Blastopirellula marina: one gene and its partner. The protein of the gene in region 2 interacts with the protein of the main gene of each other region in a pairwise test. Links are inferred from orthologs where the notes say so. Each region holds a gene or a part of one and is shown on either strand. Other genes may lie near its edges. The genes, in order: recA and dprA.

Evidence for each region.
Region 1: the proteins of dprA (region 2) and recA interact in binary tests that used the Bacillus subtilis proteins (3 or more experiments, as listed by UniProt). The link is inferred for Blastopirellula marina from one-to-one orthologs.

What each region holds. Positions count from the first base shown.
Region 1 is NZ_PUIA01000003.1:76,468-85,390, forward strand. The notes cover bases 2,082-4,887. They hold recA (recombinase RecA), read left to right. Parts: upstream 2,082-2,834; coding sequence 2,835-3,941; downstream 3,942-4,887. Other genes in these bases: thpR (RNA 2',3'-cyclic phosphodiesterase), read left to right, coding at 2,082-2,536; alaS (alanine--tRNA ligase), read left to right, coding at 4,339-4,887. Also shown: C5Y96_RS00745 (hypothetical protein), read right to left, coding at 1-813; C5Y96_RS00750 (PfkB family carbohydrate kinase), read left to right, coding at 1,048-1,950; more of thpR, read left to right, coding at 1,964-2,081; more of alaS, read left to right, coding at 4,888-7,155; C5Y96_RS00770 (hypothetical protein), read left to right, coding at 7,337-7,552; C5Y96_RS00775 (hypothetical protein), read left to right, coding at 7,569-7,772; C5Y96_RS00780 (BON domain-containing protein), read left to right, coding at 8,034-8,252; C5Y96_RS27200 (hypothetical protein), read right to left, coding at 8,342-8,515; tpx (thiol peroxidase), read left to right, coding at 8,514-8,923. UniProt on the Bacillus subtilis protein: Multifunctional protein involved in homologous recombination, DNA repair and competence.
Region 2 is NZ_PUIA01000074.1:340,131-349,176, forward strand. What follows is about bases 1-2,929. They hold dprA (DNA-processing protein DprA), read left to right. Parts: upstream 1-864; coding sequence 865-1,995; downstream 1,996-2,929. Other genes in these bases: aroB (3-dehydroquinate synthase), read left to right, coding at 1-784; C5Y96_RS23525 (DUF1501 domain-containing protein), read right to left, coding at 2,006-2,929. Also shown: more of C5Y96_RS23525, read right to left, coding at 2,930-3,301; C5Y96_RS23530 (DUF1553 domain-containing protein), read right to left, coding at 3,355-7,002; C5Y96_RS23535 (sulfatase-like hydrolase/transferase), read left to right, coding at 7,308-8,765; C5Y96_RS23540 (helix-turn-helix domain-containing protein), read left to right, coding at 8,849-9,046. UniProt on the Bacillus subtilis protein: Protein that helps load RecA onto ssDNA during transformation. Binds cooperatively to circular ssDNA, is able to bridge different segments of DNA. Favors the loading of RecA onto SsbA- or SsbB-coated ssDNA and formation of RecA-DNA filaments.

The DNA of each region.
Region 1 (8,923 bases), on a different replicon or contig from region 2:
GCCATGCACCCAGCGATCGGAATTGTTATTGTCGCCGCGTGAGTCGGCATCGATACGCTGCACGCTGGTGGTCGCCACCAGGCCGTCCGACGTCTCCCATTGCACCAGTCGCTGCTGATCGGCCGGATCGACTTTGCCGCTGGGAAAAAGGATGGCGAGTTCCCGCAAATGGCTGTCCCAGGTCGATTCGGTTTCCAGGTGCAATTCGGCGATTTCATGAAAGCCGAACGACATCCGCTCGCGTTCGACGAGCAGGTGGATGCCTGCTTCCGAAAAGCGAATGGCGCGGAAGGTGATCTCGCGCCCATTCTTGAGAAAGACCGTCGCCGGGACAAAGCGATCGATCAGTACCGGCATCTGTTCCCACACGATCTTCCGCACAAAGTCGCGGCGTACGCGGATGTCTGAGCGGTAACGCGTGTTCGACGATCGCCGAAAGGGAAAGCTGGGCGTGATCAGAAAGTGTTCTGGTATGTCGGTCTGGTATTCGACCCCCTCGGCCACGTAGGCATCAGGGTGCCCCGGGATGCGATCGCCGGAGAATAGCTCGATATAGGCGTTGGGGATCTCCGCCGGTCCCAGCGAGCGATCCATTATCCACCGCATGGGATTGCCCCCGTTGATTAGGCTTTGCCCAGCCAGTTGCGGCATCGCGTTGCCGGAGTACCAATTGCGCAGCACGTCGTCTTCGACCACTCGGCCATCTTCCAGCAGAGCCACAAACCGCTTTTCTTCGTCACCATAGGTGGTGGAGCTAATCGACCAGGCAGAAATCAGCAGGCAGAGCAGGGCAGAGCGAAAAGGCAATTTCACGACCTTTCGGGGCAATCAAGCGAAAATGAGGGGTACCAAGACGCCACAAGAAAATGACCACAATGCCGATTTGGTTTCATGCGGTACGTTGCAGCCGAAGCGAATTCCCTGATAATGAGGCGTTTTGCGAAGTCCATTATGGTCCAGACTGGGGGAACTTCCCATCGTCTGGTCTGGCATCGCACCGGTTGAAAACGATTTTCCCCTGCAAACGCTAAAACGAAAGACGCCCCCATGTCACTTTTGGTCGTCGGATCCATCGCCATCGATTCCATTCACACACCTACCGAGGTTCGCGAAAACATCATTGGCGGATCGGCAACCCACTTTTCCTATGCCGCCAGCTTTTTCAGTGGCGTTCGCATGGTCGGTGTTGTGGGGGAAGACTGGCAGGAAGAGCACACCCAGCTTTTCGCCGATCGCGGTATTGATACCAGCGGCATTGAAGTCGAAAAGGGGGGCAAGACCTTCCGCTGGACCGGCAAGTATCACGACAACATGAACGATCGTGACACGCTGGAAGTGCATTTGAACGTGCTGGAAAACTTCAGCCCGACTCTTACCGAAGACGCGACGCGCTGCCCGTTCGTGTTTCTGGCCAACGGCGCGCCATCGACGCAGCTGAAGGTCCTCGAGCAGATGACCGGTCCACGTCTGGTGGTCGCCGACACAATGGACCTGTGGATCGAAATCGAACGGGACGAGCTCAAGAAGCTGCTCGGCCGTATCGATGGTCTGGTGCTGAACGACAGCGAAGCCAAGTTACTGACTCAGGAAGAGAACCTGGTCAAAGCAGGTCAAAAGGTCCTGGAAATGGGGCCGAAGTTCGTCGTGTTGAAGAAGGGGGAACATGGTGCAATGTTCTTCTCGGAAAGCGAAACGTACGTCATGCCGGCTTTCCCAACGCCACACGTGGTCGATCCGACAGGGGCTGGCGACAGCTTCGCCGGCGGCATGATGGGGTACCTGGCCGAAAAGAACGACTTCGACCCGAAGACGCTCAAAGAAGCTATGGCCTACGGCACCGTCGTCGCCAGCTTGATTGTCGAAGACTTCAGCATGGATCGTTTGAAGGGTGCCAGCCGCGACGAAATCGACGGCCGTTTCGCCCAATACCGTCAGATGCTGACCTTCTAAGGCTTTCTGCTTCATGGAAGCGACTCGCTGTTTTCTGGCAGTCCGTATTTCGTCCGATGTTCGTCGCCGAGCCGAGAAGCTGATCAAGAAGCTCTCGGCCGCCGAGGCGGACGTGAAATGGGTCGAGTCCGAGAACCTGCACATCACCACCAATTTCCTGGGGGACGTTACCAGCCAGGACGTGGTTGATATCTCTCGTAAAACGATCGAGGTCGCAGCCAATCACGCGGCCTTCGAATTGGAGATGCACGGCACAGGGGCATTCCCCGATATCGATAATCCCCGCACGTTATGGGTTGGGGCTAATGCGGGTGCCCAGCAGCTGATTGACCTGCAGGAAGACCTGACCGAGCGCCTGGCCGACATTGGTTTCCCGCCAGATTCTCGTAAGAAGTATCACCCCCATCTTACGCTTGGCCGTCTGAAGCGCTTCAGCCGTAAGGTCGACGACCTGAAGGTATTGCTGGCAGAAAACGCCGATTTGCCGATGGGGGAGTGCCACGTGAAAGAAGTTTGCATCTTTGCCAGCAAACTCGATCGCACTGGCCCGAAGTACACGTTGATTGGCCGCGGTCAACTCGGTTAAGTGTCTCGCCGGTGGCATGGGCTATTCTGTTTTGTTTTGTAAGGCCTTTTGTAGTAAGGCGTTGCGGTCTTTCTTTCGCTTTCTGGAAATTCTTTTCCGGCGTTGGACCTAACGTGTCCTACCCCTCACCGATCATTAATTTCAGAAACAACGCAGAAACGAGTTTGCAATGTCGATGCAAATTTGTACACTGTTCATCTGTGCAGTTAGACATTCAGGCCGCTTGCAGTGCCTGCAGTCTTTCCCCATAAAGGAGCCCTGAGAAATGGTCACGGTCGCAACCAAGAGCAACGGTAAAATGGCAGCCAAGAAGAAGTCGTCCGGGAAGGACGTCGCTCCTAAGGGGGCGGAAGCCAAAAAGGACGTGTTTGCCGGGAACACCACCCTCAAAACGACTCTCGCGCAGATCGAAAAGTCGTTCGGCGAGGGGGCTATCATGCCCCTGGGTACCAATCAAAAGCCGATCGAAGGGATCTCGACGGGATCGCTTTCGCTTGACATGGCCCTGGGTGGCAAAGGAATTCCGCGTGGCCGAATCATCGAAATGTTCGGTCCGGAGTCGAGTGGTAAAACCACACTTGCCCTGCACTGCGTAGCCGAGGCACAAAAGTCTGGCGGGATCGCGGCATTCGTCGACGCCGAACACGCCCTCGATCCCAGTTGGGCCAAGAAGCTCGGTGTGCAACTGGAAACGCTACTGGTGAGCCAGCCTTCCAGTGGTGAAGAGGCGATGCAAATCACCGAGATGCTGGTCAAATCGAACGCGGTCGACATTATCGTCGTCGACTCGGTGGCTGCCCTCGTTCCCAAGGCGGAACTCAACGGCGAAATCGGTGACTCGCACGTCGGTCTTCAGGCCCGTCTGATGAGCCAGTCGATGCGAAAGCTGACCGGTGCCATCGCCAAGTCGAAAACCTGCGTGATCTTCATTAACCAGATCCGCGAAAAGGTGGGTGTGATGTTCGGTAGCCCCGAAACCACCCCAGGCGGTCGTGCGTTGAAGTTTTACTCGTCCTGCCGTGTCGATGTTCGCCGCATCGGTCAACTGAAAGACGGGGAAGAAGTGGTGGGCCAACGTGTCCGCACGAAGATCGTCAAGAACAAGGTCGCTCCGCCGTTCCGTATCGCCGAGTTCGATATGATGCACAAAGATGGCATCAGCTACGAAGGGGACGTCCTCGACCTGGGGATCAACCACAAGATCGTGGCCCGCAGTGGTGCCTGGTTCCGCTACGGCGACATGCAACTTGGCCAGGGTAAGGAGAAGGCCCGGATGTTCCTGGTCGAAAACCCCGAGATCACCGCCGAAATCAAGGAAAAGGTGATGGCCTCGGTCGAACCAGCCATCGGCCCGGTTTCCGGCCCCGAAGACGACGGCGAAATGCCATCGGATGGCGATTTGTAAGCGTCCCGCCCTCCCGGGTACGTTCAGTGACGGTCCTTTCCCCCCGGGATCGCACAAGTCCTCTCCGTTTGATCAACCACCGCGGTACGGTTCGTTCTGGGGACCATGCCGCACCCAAGCAGGATCCTGGCAGATCTCTGTCCCCCCTGGGATTTGCCTTACTCGTGCACGTTCCATTTCCCAAACAGGGTTCCGAGGTCGGCTGTCCCATGCACAGGGGGCAGCCGGCCTTGTTTGGGTTCTTGAATGACCCATATTTCTCACCAAATCAGTCACCTTTGCCCAAATTGGCAAAGAACTTATGATGAAGGGCTTGTGTCCCAACGATTGGGGAAGATGCGGTAGCTCCGGCCATCTGCTGAACACTGAAAACTGAACACTGAAAACTAGTTTCCCAATGAAAACCGACGAACTACGCGAAAAGTACCTCAGCTTTTTCGAGACCAAAGGACACACGCGTTGCCCGAGCGACGTTCTGGTTCCCACTTGGGACCCCTCGGTTCTGTTCACCCCTGCCGGGATGAACCAATTTAAGGATCACTTTCTCGGTCGCGTGAAGCTCGACTTCACCAAGGCCACCACCTGCCAGAAGTGTCTGCGCACCGGCGACATCGACAACGTCGGCCGTACCGCCTATCACCACACCTTCTTCGAGATGCTGGGCAACTTCAGCTTCGGCGACTACTTCAAAGAAGAAGCGATCCACTGGGCTTGGGAATTTCTGACCGATAAGAAATGGCTCGCGATCAATCCCGATCAGCTGAGCGTCACCGTCTACAAAGACGACGACGAAGCAGCTAACATCTGGCACGAAAAGATCGGCCTGCCTTTCAGCCGAATCGAACGCCTGGACGAAGACGAAAACTTCTGGCCAGCCAGCGCCCCCAGCCAAGGTCCCGACGGCGTTTGCGGTCCGTGCAGCGAAATCTACTTCACCCCGGCCGACGGCAAGAAGGTCGAGATCTGGAATCTCGTCTTCACGCAGTTCAATCGCGTAGGGGATCCGCCGAATAACCTCGAACCACTACCAAGCAAGAATATCGACACCGGTATGGGGCTCGAACGCACCGCGGCTACCCTGCAAGGCGTCACCACCAACTACCACATCGACATCCTGCGTCCGATCGTGGAAGCCGCCAGCGAGATCTGCGGCGTGAAGTACGACCCGGCTTCCGATAACGGCCGCCGCCTGCGTCGTATCACCGATCACATTCGCGCGTGCACCATGGCCGTTCACGAGAACGTTTACCCTGGTGCCAATAAAGAGAAGTACGTTATCCGCCGCCTGCTTCGCCGGGCTGTGCTCGACGGTCACCAGATGGGCATGCACCAGCCGTTCGCTTATCAGTTGGTCGACAAAATCGTCGAGATGATGAAGACGCCGTACCCGGATCTGCAAGACTCGGTCACACGAGTGAAGAACGTGATCAAGAGTGAAGAAGAAAACTTCCTCCACTCGCTGGACGACGGCATTGCCCGCAGTGAAAAGATCTTCTCCGGCATGCGTTCCGCCAACCGCACCGTCGTCAACGGCGACGAAGCCGCTGAACTGTACCAGACGTTCGGCTTCCCACCGGAACTGTTTGAACAGGTTGCCATCGAGCATGGCTTCACGTTTGACTGGGTCGGCTACAAGAAAGCGATGGAAGAATTCGGCGAGCGTTCCGGCGGCGAGCAAGTGAAGCTGTTCGAAACCGGTCCGATCGAGTCCCTCAAGAACTCGGTTCGTTCGACCGAATTTGTCGGCTACGACAACGAAACCACCGATGTCACCATCAAAGGCATTGTGACCGCGGCTGAAGGAGACGGTGAGTCGCAACTGGTTGACGACTTCAGCACCACCGGTCCAGAGCACAAGCTGGTCGTCGTGCTCGACAAGACTCCGTTTTACGGCGAGTCCGGCGGTCAGGTCGGCGACAAGGGACGCATTTACTCGGACGATTTCGAGTTTATCGTCACCGACACGCAAAAGGACAGCGATCTGTTCCTGCACGAAGGTTACCTGGCGAAAGGGACGATCTCGACCGACACCACCGCCAAGGCTCAGGTCGACACCACGCGCCGCGCGGCTATCAAGCGGGCACACTCCGCTACGCACATTCTGCATCACGCGTTGCAGAAGACGCTCGGTTCGCACGCCCAACAGCAAGGCTCGAAGGTGGAAGACGACCTCCTCCGGTTCGACTTCACCAACATGGAGCCGATCGCCCTCGATCAGCTGACCACTATCGAATCCGATGTGAACGCGAAGGTGGTCGACGGCGGCACGGTCAAATGGGAAACGGTTCCCCTGGCCAAGGCCCGCGAACTGGGCGCGATGATGCTGTTCGGTGAAAAGTACCCCGACCCGGTCCGTATGGTCACCATGGGTGACTTCAGCCGCGAACTGTGCGGCGGTACGCACCTGACCGATACCAAACAGGTCGAAGCGTTCGAGGTCATTAGCGAAGAAAGCGTCTCCGCAGGTGTCCGCCGTATCATCGCGTTGACCGGCGACAAGGCGAAGGAGTATCGCGAAAAGGTCGACCACTCGCTCGATGCGATGGCCAAGACGCTCAAGTGTGACGTGCCCAACATTCCCGAAGCCGTTCGCAGTCTGACTGGCTACGTGCGTGACTTGAAGAAGGCGGTCAACGGCAGCGGTAAAGCCCCGGAAGCTCCTGCCGCAATTAAGCCATATAGTGGCAAGGCCGTCGATTACTATCACCGCAAAGAGATGCTGAAGGAATCGGCCCGTCTACTCAATAGCCCGCTGTTCGAGTCGGCTGAGCGTGTCGCAACCCTGTACCATGAAGTCGACAAGCTGAAGCATCAGCTGACCGAACGTGAAAAATCGGGCACGCTTTCAGGCGATGACCTGCTGGCCAAGGCCACCACGGTCGGCAACACCAGTGTCGTCGTTGCCGATGTCCCAGGTGCCAATGCCAACCTGATGCGGCAACTGATCGACCAGATCCGCAAGAGCACCGAATCCTCGGCCGTCATGCTGTTCGCAGCTGCCGAAGAAGGTAAGGTCACCATCGTTGCCGGCCTCAGCAAGTCCCTCACCGATAGCGGCAAGAAGGCAGGCGACTGGGTCAAAGAGCCAGCCGCCATCGTCGGCGGTTCCGGCGGCGGTCGCCCGGATATGGCTCAGGCCGGTGGTAAAGACGCCGAGCAGATTCCAGCCGCGATGGCCAAGGCCGAAGAGCTGGCGAAGACGTTGTTTGCTTAGGCTGATGAACCCAACTCGCCCCTTCGGAGAGAGGGCTAGGGTGAAGGGGGAAACTGGGTACCAGGGACCTAATCATTGACTCGCTGCCCTGCATCAGATCGAATCGTAGGGTGGCTCTTTGGCGGATTGCCGTCTTGGGGATGGGGTCAGTAGATGACTTTCATGTCGAAGGAGTTTGCCTATGTACTTGCGCTTGATCTGGGATCAACCGCCTGACGATGGGCAGGACGAGAAGGCTGCCATCGAGGCCGCATTTCGCTACTCACCTTTTCGGTTGACCTCACCACTGATGAAGCATCCACGTGGGGGTTATGGTTTTCACGCCAATTGCCGCGCCGAGGATGTCGAGGCGATCGTTCAACTGCTTCGGGATCACAACCTGCTTTCTGTAATTTGAACGAGCGGCCAAGGATATGAACCGTCCCTATTGGCTCGATTCCGTCTACATCCTCGTGTGGATGCTTCCGCCGGTGCTTGTGGCGTTCGTGGTATCGAAGATGACTGGGCTCTCAGGCATCGTCGGGCTAGCCGTCTTTCTAGGCATCGGGCTTGTTGCCATCTTTCTTTGGCTGGCCTTGCTCGTCCTTTGGTCACGGCTGTTTAAATCCGAATCGTAGGTTGGCTATGTGCCGAAGACCTTGGTTGACATCGTCCAATGCGAGTACCTGCTTCGCCCCTCACCCTAACCCTCTCCCCGCCGGGGCGAGGGGACCAGGTGTACCGGCAATCGCTACAACCGCACCAACCCGCAGCGTTTCTGCCAGCTTGGCATTGTGGGCGGAAAATCCGTTGAGGTTTGCCTTAGGGAATTTCCGATAGCAGTGATAGCACTTCACTGCGAATTTCCCCCGATCTCAGCTATTCGTGAGGCACCCGTGATGCAAACTATGACCGCCGTGGCCAGTAACGTTCACCAGGCCCTTTCCGCCAGCCCGCACTTTCCTGGTCGACATCTTCAAGTCGAAGACAGCGAAGGTCGCGTCGTGTTGAAGGGTCGCGTCGTTAGCTATTTCCAAAAGCAAATGGCCCAGGAAACCGTTCGCCGGTTGGACGGCGTGCATGAAGTCGAAAATCAACTGGAAGTCGATTGGCGTTAATCGGTCCGCACCCTTCGGACGAAGATCAACCTCCAACGATCCATTCCTATAAAGTGAAATGCCGCCAGGTGAAAACCAGGTGGCATTTTTCATTTCGAACGCGCATTCCCAGCCATTTCTTCCTGAAAACTGAACACTTCAAACTGAAAACTCGCCTTACAGGCGACGCCCTCTTCAAACACCCCCGGCGGCGCGTCACAATGCGTTTTTGTTTGCAAACCAATCTTGCCACCGGCAACATTCAATTGAAGAGGAAGTTCCATGAGCCGCCCCGCAGCGATTACGTTCAAAGGCAACCCAATGACCCTGGTCGGCGAAGAAGTGAAGGTTGGTCAGGACGCTCCTGACTTCAAGCTGCACGCCTTCGGTCCAGCCGGTTTGACGGCCATCACCGTCGCCGATGTCAAAGGCAAGCCTACCATCATGAGCGTTGTCCCTTCGCTGGACACCGGTGTTTGCCAAACGCAGACCAAGAAGTTCAACGAAAAACTGGGCGACCTGGGGGATAAGATCAACGCCCTGACGATCAGCCTGGACTTGCCGTTCGCTCAGAACCGTTTCTGCGGTGCTGAAGGGATCGAAAACATCAAGCAGTACAGCGACTACCAGGATCGTAGCTTCGGTAACAACTACGGCATGCTGATCGACGAGCTGAAACTGCTGGCCCGCGG
Region 2 (9,046 bases):
GGGGGGCGGCGTCATCGGCGACCTCGCCGGATTCATTGCCGCCACCATGACGCGGGGACTCGATTTCTTTCAGATACCAACCACGCTTCTTGCCCAGGTCGACAGTAGCGTCGGCGGCAAAGTTGGTATTAACTTGCCGGCGGCGAAGAATATCGTGGGATGCTTCTGGCAACCGAAGGGCGTGCTGATCGACACGGCAGTTTTGGAAACGCTGCCGCGAAGAGAGTATCTATCCGGCCTGGCTGAAGTCGTGAAGTACGGTGTGATTCTCGATCCCGAATTCTTTGAATACCTGGAAGCCAACGTTCAACCGATGCTCGATCGCGATGCGGTCGTATTGCAAAAGATTGTCGCGAGAAGCTGTGAATTGAAGGCCCAAGTCGTCGCAGAGGACGAACGCGAGACAACCGGCCTGCGTGCGATCCTCAACTACGGTCATACCTACTGCCATGCCCTGGAAACGGTATCAGGCTATGGCCAGTACCTGCACGGCGAGGCGGTTTCCGTCGGGATGCTTTGTGCTTCTCGCCTGGGAGAAAAACTGGGCGTGTTTGATCAGGAAGCGACCAAGCGGCAGTACAAATTGCTAACCGCTCTCGGCTTACCAGTCGATGTTCCGAAACTGGATAAAGAGGCCATTCTGTCCGCCATGCAGCGGGATAAGAAAGTCGAGCACGGCAAGCTGCGATTCATCGTCCCGCACAGCATTGGCAAAGTCGTGCTCACGTCCGATATACCCGCAGGCGTGGCCATGGAAGCCTGGACCGACGGGTACGTGAGCTAGTTGGCCGATAATTTCCTCGACACTTTGGCAGCACCCCCTATAATGGCGGACTCGCGTTCCATCCTCCAGGTGCTATTCGCATGAGTTTTGTCGACGACCAAACACTACAAGATCCTGAGTTTATCGCCGCGCTGCGTCTGGCATTGAGTTCGGGCATCGGCCCTGCAAAAGTTCAAGCTCTTCAAGCCTGTTTTGGATCGCTCTCAGCAGCCCTCTCGGCAACGTCAGGCCAACTCCAGGCAGTGCAGGGCATTGGTCCTAAGGTAGCCAAGACGATTGTCGCGGCCAGTCAGCTTGATGTTCAGCGTGAGCTGGATCATTGTCGCGATTTCGGTATTCAGATTCTGACACGCTCCTGCGATGGGTTTCCGGAACTCCTGAGAGAGATCGCTGATCCGCCAACATTGCTGTTTGTCAAAGGTGAGATTCTTCCGTGTGACGAACTGGCTGTAGCGATCGTGGGAACCCGGCACGCCACGCATTACGGTAAGAAGCAGGCCGAGCGTTTCGGATATGAACTGGCCAAGGCCGGATTCACCATCGCCAGCGGCCTGGCCCGTGGGATCGATGCGGCGGCACATCGCGGTGCGCTTAAAGCCAAAGGACGAACGATTGCTTTTCTAGGTGGTGGTGTCTCGAAGATCTACCCTCCAGAGCATGAAGACTTGGCCGCGGAGGTCACCGAAAGCGGGGCGATCGTCAGCGAATCGGCCCCCTTGGTCAGTCCAATTGCCGGCGCGTTTCCCCAACGAAATCGCTTGATCACGGGAATGAGCCTCGGTGTGGTCATTGTCGAAGCCGCAGCACGCAGTGGAGCTTTGATTTCCGCTCGCATGGCGATGGAGCAAAATCGTGAAGTTTTTGCCCTGCCAGGTCAAATTGATAACCCTGTCGCCCGTGGAGTGAATAGCCTGATCCGCGATGGTGCCACGTTGGTTCAGTCGGTCGACGACGTGATCGAACAGTTGGGGCCGCTCCGCAAGCCGCTACAAGTCTCGGAAGAGAAAACCGTTCTGCAACCGGCAGAGTTAAAGCTAAACGATCAAGAACAACAGGTTCTCCAGCACATCGATCTGGCCCCAATGTCGTTGGATGCCTTGGTGGCGAGGTCGAAGCTGCCCGTACATCGGATATTGTCAACGCTCAGCATTTTAGAGATGAAGCGGTTGATCGTGCGAACCAACGGAACCACCGTACAGCGTACCGCTTAAGCTTATCCCGTTAGGTGAATAAGGCTTTGATGGGCTGACCACCGTCGGTAATGGGAACAGGGCGGTCGCCATCGTAAAGCGATTTCGCGTAGTCGATACCCATGGCGGCGTGAATGGTCGCAAAGAAGTCGGGAACGGAAACCGGATTGCTGACAATCTTCTTTCCGAGTTCGTCCGTCTGACCGTAAGCACCAGAGTGCTTCAGACCGCCACCAGCAAGTACGCATGTGAACGCCGACCCTTGGTGTCCACGCCCGCCACCACTGTCAAACTCTGGCGGACGGCCAAATTCGGTGGTGACCACGATCAGCGTCTTGTCGAGCATCTTTCGCTGCTCAAGATCGAGAATTAGTGCTGCCATCGCCGTATCGAGTTCCTGAATCAGCTTATGCTGTTCCAGAATGCCTCCGTTGTGCACGTCCCAACCGGCACCGTTTAGGAAGTTGAGGTTGTGCGAGACTTCGATGAAGCGTACCCCTCGTTCCACCAGCCGGCGGGCCAACAAGCACCGCTGTCCGAACTCGCCACCGTAACCCTCGCGCAGGTCAGCCGATTCTCGGTCGAGATCGAAGCTGCTCATGAACTCGGGACCACTCAGCTTAAGACTCAGATCGATCGTCGCGTCATAGTCCTTTAGCGCAGCTTCTCTCGTCTCTGGCTGTAGGCTACGTAACTTCGTCAGAAAGCTTTCCCGGCGATGTTGACGTTCGCGATCTACACCTAGTGGGGGCGATAGGCCTGCGGGGCCACGCCCCGTTTCAGTCAGATAGAGATAGCTATGCTGAGCCCCGAGGAAACCTGGCCCACGGGTCGCGTTGGGATAGCCAATCAGGACGTAGGCTGGCACTTCATCTGAGGCCGCCCCACGCTCGTGGGCGACAATCGAGCCTAGCGAGGGATACACCACCGTACCACTGACCGGGCGGCCCACGTGCATCCAATTCGTCGCTGCGGCATGCTCATCGATCACGGCATGGTTCACCGTCCGCACGGCGGTGACACGGTCCATGATCGGAGCCAGCTTGGCAAGATGTTCGCATACCTGAACGTCGTTGACACACGTTGGGATGGACTCGTAGTACGAACCCGGCTTCTTTGCCTGAGGATCTCCCTTGGCCTTCGGATCGAACGTATCGACCTGCCCCATGCCGCCGCCTAGCCATATCGAAATGACATGTTCCGCCTGGCCGCTGATTCGGCTTCCCATGGGCATGGCCCCGGCAACCGACGTCGCCATGGCCGTCGCAGCGGATGCAGCGAGAAACTGTCGCCGATTGACACCAGACTTTGAAGAAGAATTGTTCATATTAAATCGCTTCTTATCAGTAGCTATGACTTGTTCGCTCACGAATCCGGCAACTACGGCATCCAGACAAATTCTCGCAGGTTCACCACACTCCACACCATATCTTCGTAAACTTCGCGCCACTCAGGCTGTAGCCGAGGATCAGCCGGTGGGCCGACTCTTGCTCGGTGAGCGTGCTCTTGCTGGATTGTATTCGCTTCCGAACGCAAGTGGTTTGACCAGGTTACTTGAGGAAGTCGTTCAAGTCGCCCTGGTTCCTTAACCTGATCTTTGGGAACGAGTCGCTGCTCGAACCCCTTGCGCAGGACATTTGCAAACAGTACTCGCTCCTGATCACTAGGCATTCGACTCAAAAACCGCAGGAACACAGAGTCGACCAATTGTTCAGGAGATTTCGCTTCGACCGCCAAATCGGCCAGGGGGCTTTCGTGGGATGCCCTGGTAAGCCACACAGTCATGGTTCCGTTGGCGATCACGGCCGGCTGCAGCACGTTCGGCTCGGTTTCGCGATCGGTTCGCGGGATCTGCCGTTCAGCCGACCACCCGAATGCGACCATCACGTCATCAATCACCGATACACGCGGGAGCGTCAAACTTGGCCGGTCGCGCTCGTTGGAAATGCTCGCCAGCATCCAGGCACGCTCGACGCGTCCCAGGTTGTTACGATTGCTGGCTGGGCGTCGACCGTCAGGGTCAAGCGTCAGAGTCTCAACCTCGATCTCTTTTCCAGCCGCCCCATAGAACGAGTCGACGATCTGCTCGGCAGTCATCCGGCGACGTTGCGGAGCATTGAACAAACGTCGTGTAGGATCGATATCTTGTTGATCTCCGATCGCTTCGCGTTGATAGAGATCTGAGTTCATAATTAGCCGCATGGTGTGTTTGACGCTGTACCCATTGACGACAAAGTCACGTGCCAGCCACTTCAAAAGTTCCGGATGACTGGGCTTGTTGCCTTCCCAGTCGTGCGGCGGCTCGACAATTCCTGCGCCAACCAACCGTCGCCAAATGCGGTTCACAGTGACTTCTGCAAAACGTTCGTTTTCAGGAGCAGTGACCAGCGCCGTTAGCCGTTCGCGGCTGTCCTTTTTGTCTTCGAGATAGGGCCCCAAGGCTTCGTTATCTTGAATGCCTGTCACATCCGAGAACGGCCATTGAGGTTGGACTGCTGCGCCAGGCTTGAGTGTCACTTCGATCAGCGGTTCACGTTCCTGGCTTTCAAAGAAGGCGACCGGGACCGAACTGGATTTCGGAACTGAGAGAGGCTTCCTGGCGAACATAGCCGCGAGCGAATAGAGGTCTTCTTGAGTGGTGCTGTGGTAAGGGGAGTCGTGACATCGAGCACACTGAAGTTCAATTCCGAGGAATGCATTGGCGACCACATGCCCCTTCGCAGCAAAGGGAGAGTCATTCTGAGCCGCCTTGGCAAAACCGGCACTGCCACCGTCGTCAGCGCCCCCTCGCATCATCATCAATTCGGTGACCATTTGGTCCAGTGATTTGTCATCACGTAGCGAGTCGTGCAGGAACCAGCGGAATGGGCCACTCGCGTTGAGCGTTGCATTGATCAGGGTAGGATTCTCAGCTAAGACATCTTGCCAATAACTCACCCAATGATCGGCCCAGCGTGGGTCAGCCAGCAGTTGATCGATTAACTTGGCTCGCTTGTCAGCAGAATCATCATTAAGAAAAACACGAACCTCTTCCTCCGTCGGAATGACACCAACCGTATCGAGATAGGCCCGGCGAATAAACTTGGCATCGCCCACAATGGGTGCCAGTTCTGACTCTTCAACTGATAACGGCAATTCAGGCCATTTGGCACCATCATTGATCCACGTTTCCAGCGTCTTGATTTGCTGGAAGGAAAGAGGCTTGCCGGTCGGTGGCATTCGCATGTCGGCATCTTCATGTCGGATGCGAGTCATCAACTCGCTGGCAGAGGCATGCCCTGGTTCAATCGCTGGACCGGAATAGCCACCGGCGATGGCCATATCTCGCGAATTCAGTTGAAGACCACCAGAGTCCTTTTCGCTATGACAACGAAAGCATTCACTTCGCAGGATCGGCAGAACTTCTGAATGAAACTTCTTTGCTTCATCTGGTGATGTTCCTTGGACGGCTGCTTTCGCTTCTTGAATCCGACGAATGATGAAGGCATCGATCGGATTAGCAGCGGTGTTACTTTTTGGAATCGAGGGCCCCGGATTTTCTTCGGCCCACTCTTGAGCCAACCGATGTCGCTTTTCCCAGAACGGTTGACGTGACTTAGCCGCGTCAAGGCGATTCTCGTCGTCAAGCGATGCAAGTGAGCTTTCGATACGCACCAGCGCATTATTGAAAGCTTCGTCCGTCAAAGGAAGTGGAGCGTCTGGACTGCCGACAGGGCCAAGCACGTGGTACTGCATTCCGTCTGGTGAAAGCAGCGCCACGGTGAATTCGCCGGGCTCGGCTCGGAACTTTTTGCCACCAGCCATCGTTTCGACAACCACGCGGTACGTCCCATTCTTGGGAACTTGAAAAGTACCGGTCTCTTCGTGAAGACGATGCTGTTTGATGCGATGACCTGGCAGCGGAGGTTCGGCCACCGGCGTGATCGGTTCTTCGCCGCTGGGTGATCCTTGCAGGGCACCTGTCTTGGCGACAAGCTTGCCATCTACCCACATACGGCTGAGACCACGTGCCCGCAAAAGAAAGGTTTGCTTTCCTTCTGGAAGAGATACATCGGCGGCCATTCTCACCAGTACCGGTGCATTCCAACTATCACGAATTCCCCAGCTGTCATAACGCAGAGGTAACCGTGGGGTAAGAAACTCGGATGTTTCCCAACGGATGATTTCTGCCGGATAATCCTCATCGAAATCGAGCCATTGGGTGTGAGATGGCATGCCTTCGTGGAAAGTAACCGTAACACGATCTGCGGGAAGTTCGCCTAGCTTTGGCATCGATTCGGGTGCGGCTTCAGGCTTTGGGGCTTCGCCAACCCGATGAAATCGCTTCTTGAGCGTCTCCGCATCAAGCGCCACGCGGTGGAGTGCCACGGCGTCTAGGTAGCCGCGGAACGAATTCGAAGCACTTCCTCCCAGAGAAGACCCGATCCAAACGCTGTCGTCGTCAACTACAGGCGCGAGCGTCGTTGGACCACCCATATCCCAATTCCCAGGCAGTTGTTTCCCGTCGATCCAACCTTGCACACTTTCAGGTTTGCCGAACTCGTAAGTAACAGCAACGTGATGCCAGCCTGTTCTCGGTATGAAGCCGTCAGCGGTTGTCCAACGGTGCCAGTGCGACTTCGATCCTTTACTTGGGGTCGCAAACAGGAAGCTGGCACACGCCTTCCCTTTGACACCTCGTAGCCTCAGAGCCCAGTTCTGGTTGTCAGGTGCGAACTCAGGATTGCCAGTTCGACCTTTCCCCATGATGTAGAGATTCTCGCCATCTTTCAGATCGCGAGCATTCACCCAAGCTTCGATAGTAATGGAATCGCCGTTAGTGAAGTCAAACGGACTGAGATGGCCTGGGTCGTCGTACGAGTAGTAAGCGCCTTGACCATCAAATTTGACCGCCGTATTGGCGGTATCAAAATCGGGGTACGAAGGAGGACGCGGCCCTGGAACATCGCGGTGGACTCCACCATGCGCGATAAGCGGAGTTTCCTCTTCCGCGCCAAAGTCCCAGTTCACAACGGGCTCAGATGCCATGATCGCTGCGCAAGTGCACACCAACACGAAGGTTAAGGAAAGTAAATGGCAACGAAGCAATCTCATCTGCGATACCTATTGAGAAGGACCAGAACGCGATCAATCGGGGGCGTTTGGCGAATCAACAATCTGAGTGGAGGGATTAGGACTTCGATCGGAAGTGATAGGAAGGAACCTTAAATATCCATAGATTTTTTGCTTTCGTCAAGGTTTCTTGGCTAAGCTAGAGCGACTCGACCTAGCTCAAAACGCTGAATATCACTCGCTCATCTCAGTACTTTGCTCCCTTCAATTTTGACACAATCATGCGAAGCTCCCTCAATTGCCAATGTGCTTTGAAGGCGATGGCCTGCCTACTTTTTGGTATTCTTGTCGCACCAGCCGCGGCGAAAGCGCCAGATCTGCAACAGCCTCCGAATGTCCTGCTTTTGGTGGCCGATGACCTTGGCTATGCCGAGTTGGGTAGCCAAGGAAATGCGACGGTTAAAACGCCAAAAATTGACGCATTTTGTAAGAGTGCCGTGCGGTGCACGCAGGCTTATGTAACGGCACCCAATTGCAGCCCTTCTCGGGCCGGTTTTCTAACAGGACGAATTCCACTGCGATTCGGCTACGAATTCAATCCCATCGGTGCTCGGAACGAGGACCCTCAAACAGGTCTGCCTAGCAAGCAGCAAACCATGGCGGAATACCTTCACGATGCAGGCTACACAACTGGCCTGATTGGGAAATGGCATCTTGGAGGTGCGGCCGACTTTCATCCACAACGTCATGGTTTCGACGAGTTTTTCGGCTTTTTGCATGAAGGCCACTACTTTGTTCCCAATCCATGGAACCAGACAACAACCTGGATTCGCCGCAAGGGACTACCAGCAGGGCAAAACAATCGGTACGAAGTCTCACCGCGCCTGATCTATTCCTCTCATATGGGGCACGACGAACCTGCCTACGATGCCAACAACCCGATACTTCGTGCGGGGCAGCCGGTTATTGAAGATGCCTACTTTACGGACGCGATCACACGCGAGGCGACCTCCTTCATCGAACGATATCACGCGAGCCCTTGGTTTCTCTATGTAGCCTACAATGCGGTTCACAGTCCGCTGCAAGCCAAGAACGAAACCCTAGAACTATTTAAAGACGAAGACGACATTCACCGTCGCATCTTTCTCGCCATGCTTTATGACTTAGATCGAAGTGTCGGGCAAATTCTCGACACGCTCGAGGCGACAGGGCAAAGCGATCACACGCTGGTCGTTTTCTTCAGTGATAACGGCGGTCCCACGAAAGAAACGACCGCCAGTAATCTTCCGCTACGAGATGGTAAGGGCAGCATGTACGAAGGGGGAATTCGCATACCATTCCTCATTCGTTGGCCGGGAAAGCTCGAAGGGGGAATCGTATCCGATGCGATCATCAGCACGCTCGATCTCTTTCCCACGATCACAGGGATCATTGGCAATAGGCCTCAATACGAACTAGATGGCCTCGAAATCACCGAGCTTATCCACAGCCCAGAATCATCCAGCAATCGCATTCTCTATTGGCGGCAAGGGAAACGAGCCGCGTTGCGCGAAGGCCGCTGGAAAATAGTTGCTCCCAATGGACACGACTCCCCAGAGAAGTGGCAATTGTTCGACCTCCAGGAAGATCCATCAGAAAAGATCGATCTCTCCCAGAATCCGCAGCAAATCCCACAGATGAAGGTTCTATTAAGGAAATGGAACGGGCTAAATCAAGAGATGGCGGCCCCACTGTTCTAGGCAGGACGGATAGGGCCAACGATGCTGGAAACTCATGCTACTAGACATGTTGTGTCGATCTGCGGGTCGAATATAATACCACGATGAACCTCGTTGAACTAGCCGAACGAATCCGATCTCTCCGTATCGACCAACGGTTAACGTTAGAAGAGGTCGCCTCGCGCACCGGGCTAACACGTAGTTGGCTATCGAAAGTTGAAAACTTTCGCGTCACTCCGTCGTTGCCCGCCCTGGCCGAGATTGCCAAGGCGTTGGGAATTACTACTTCTAAATTAGTCGAA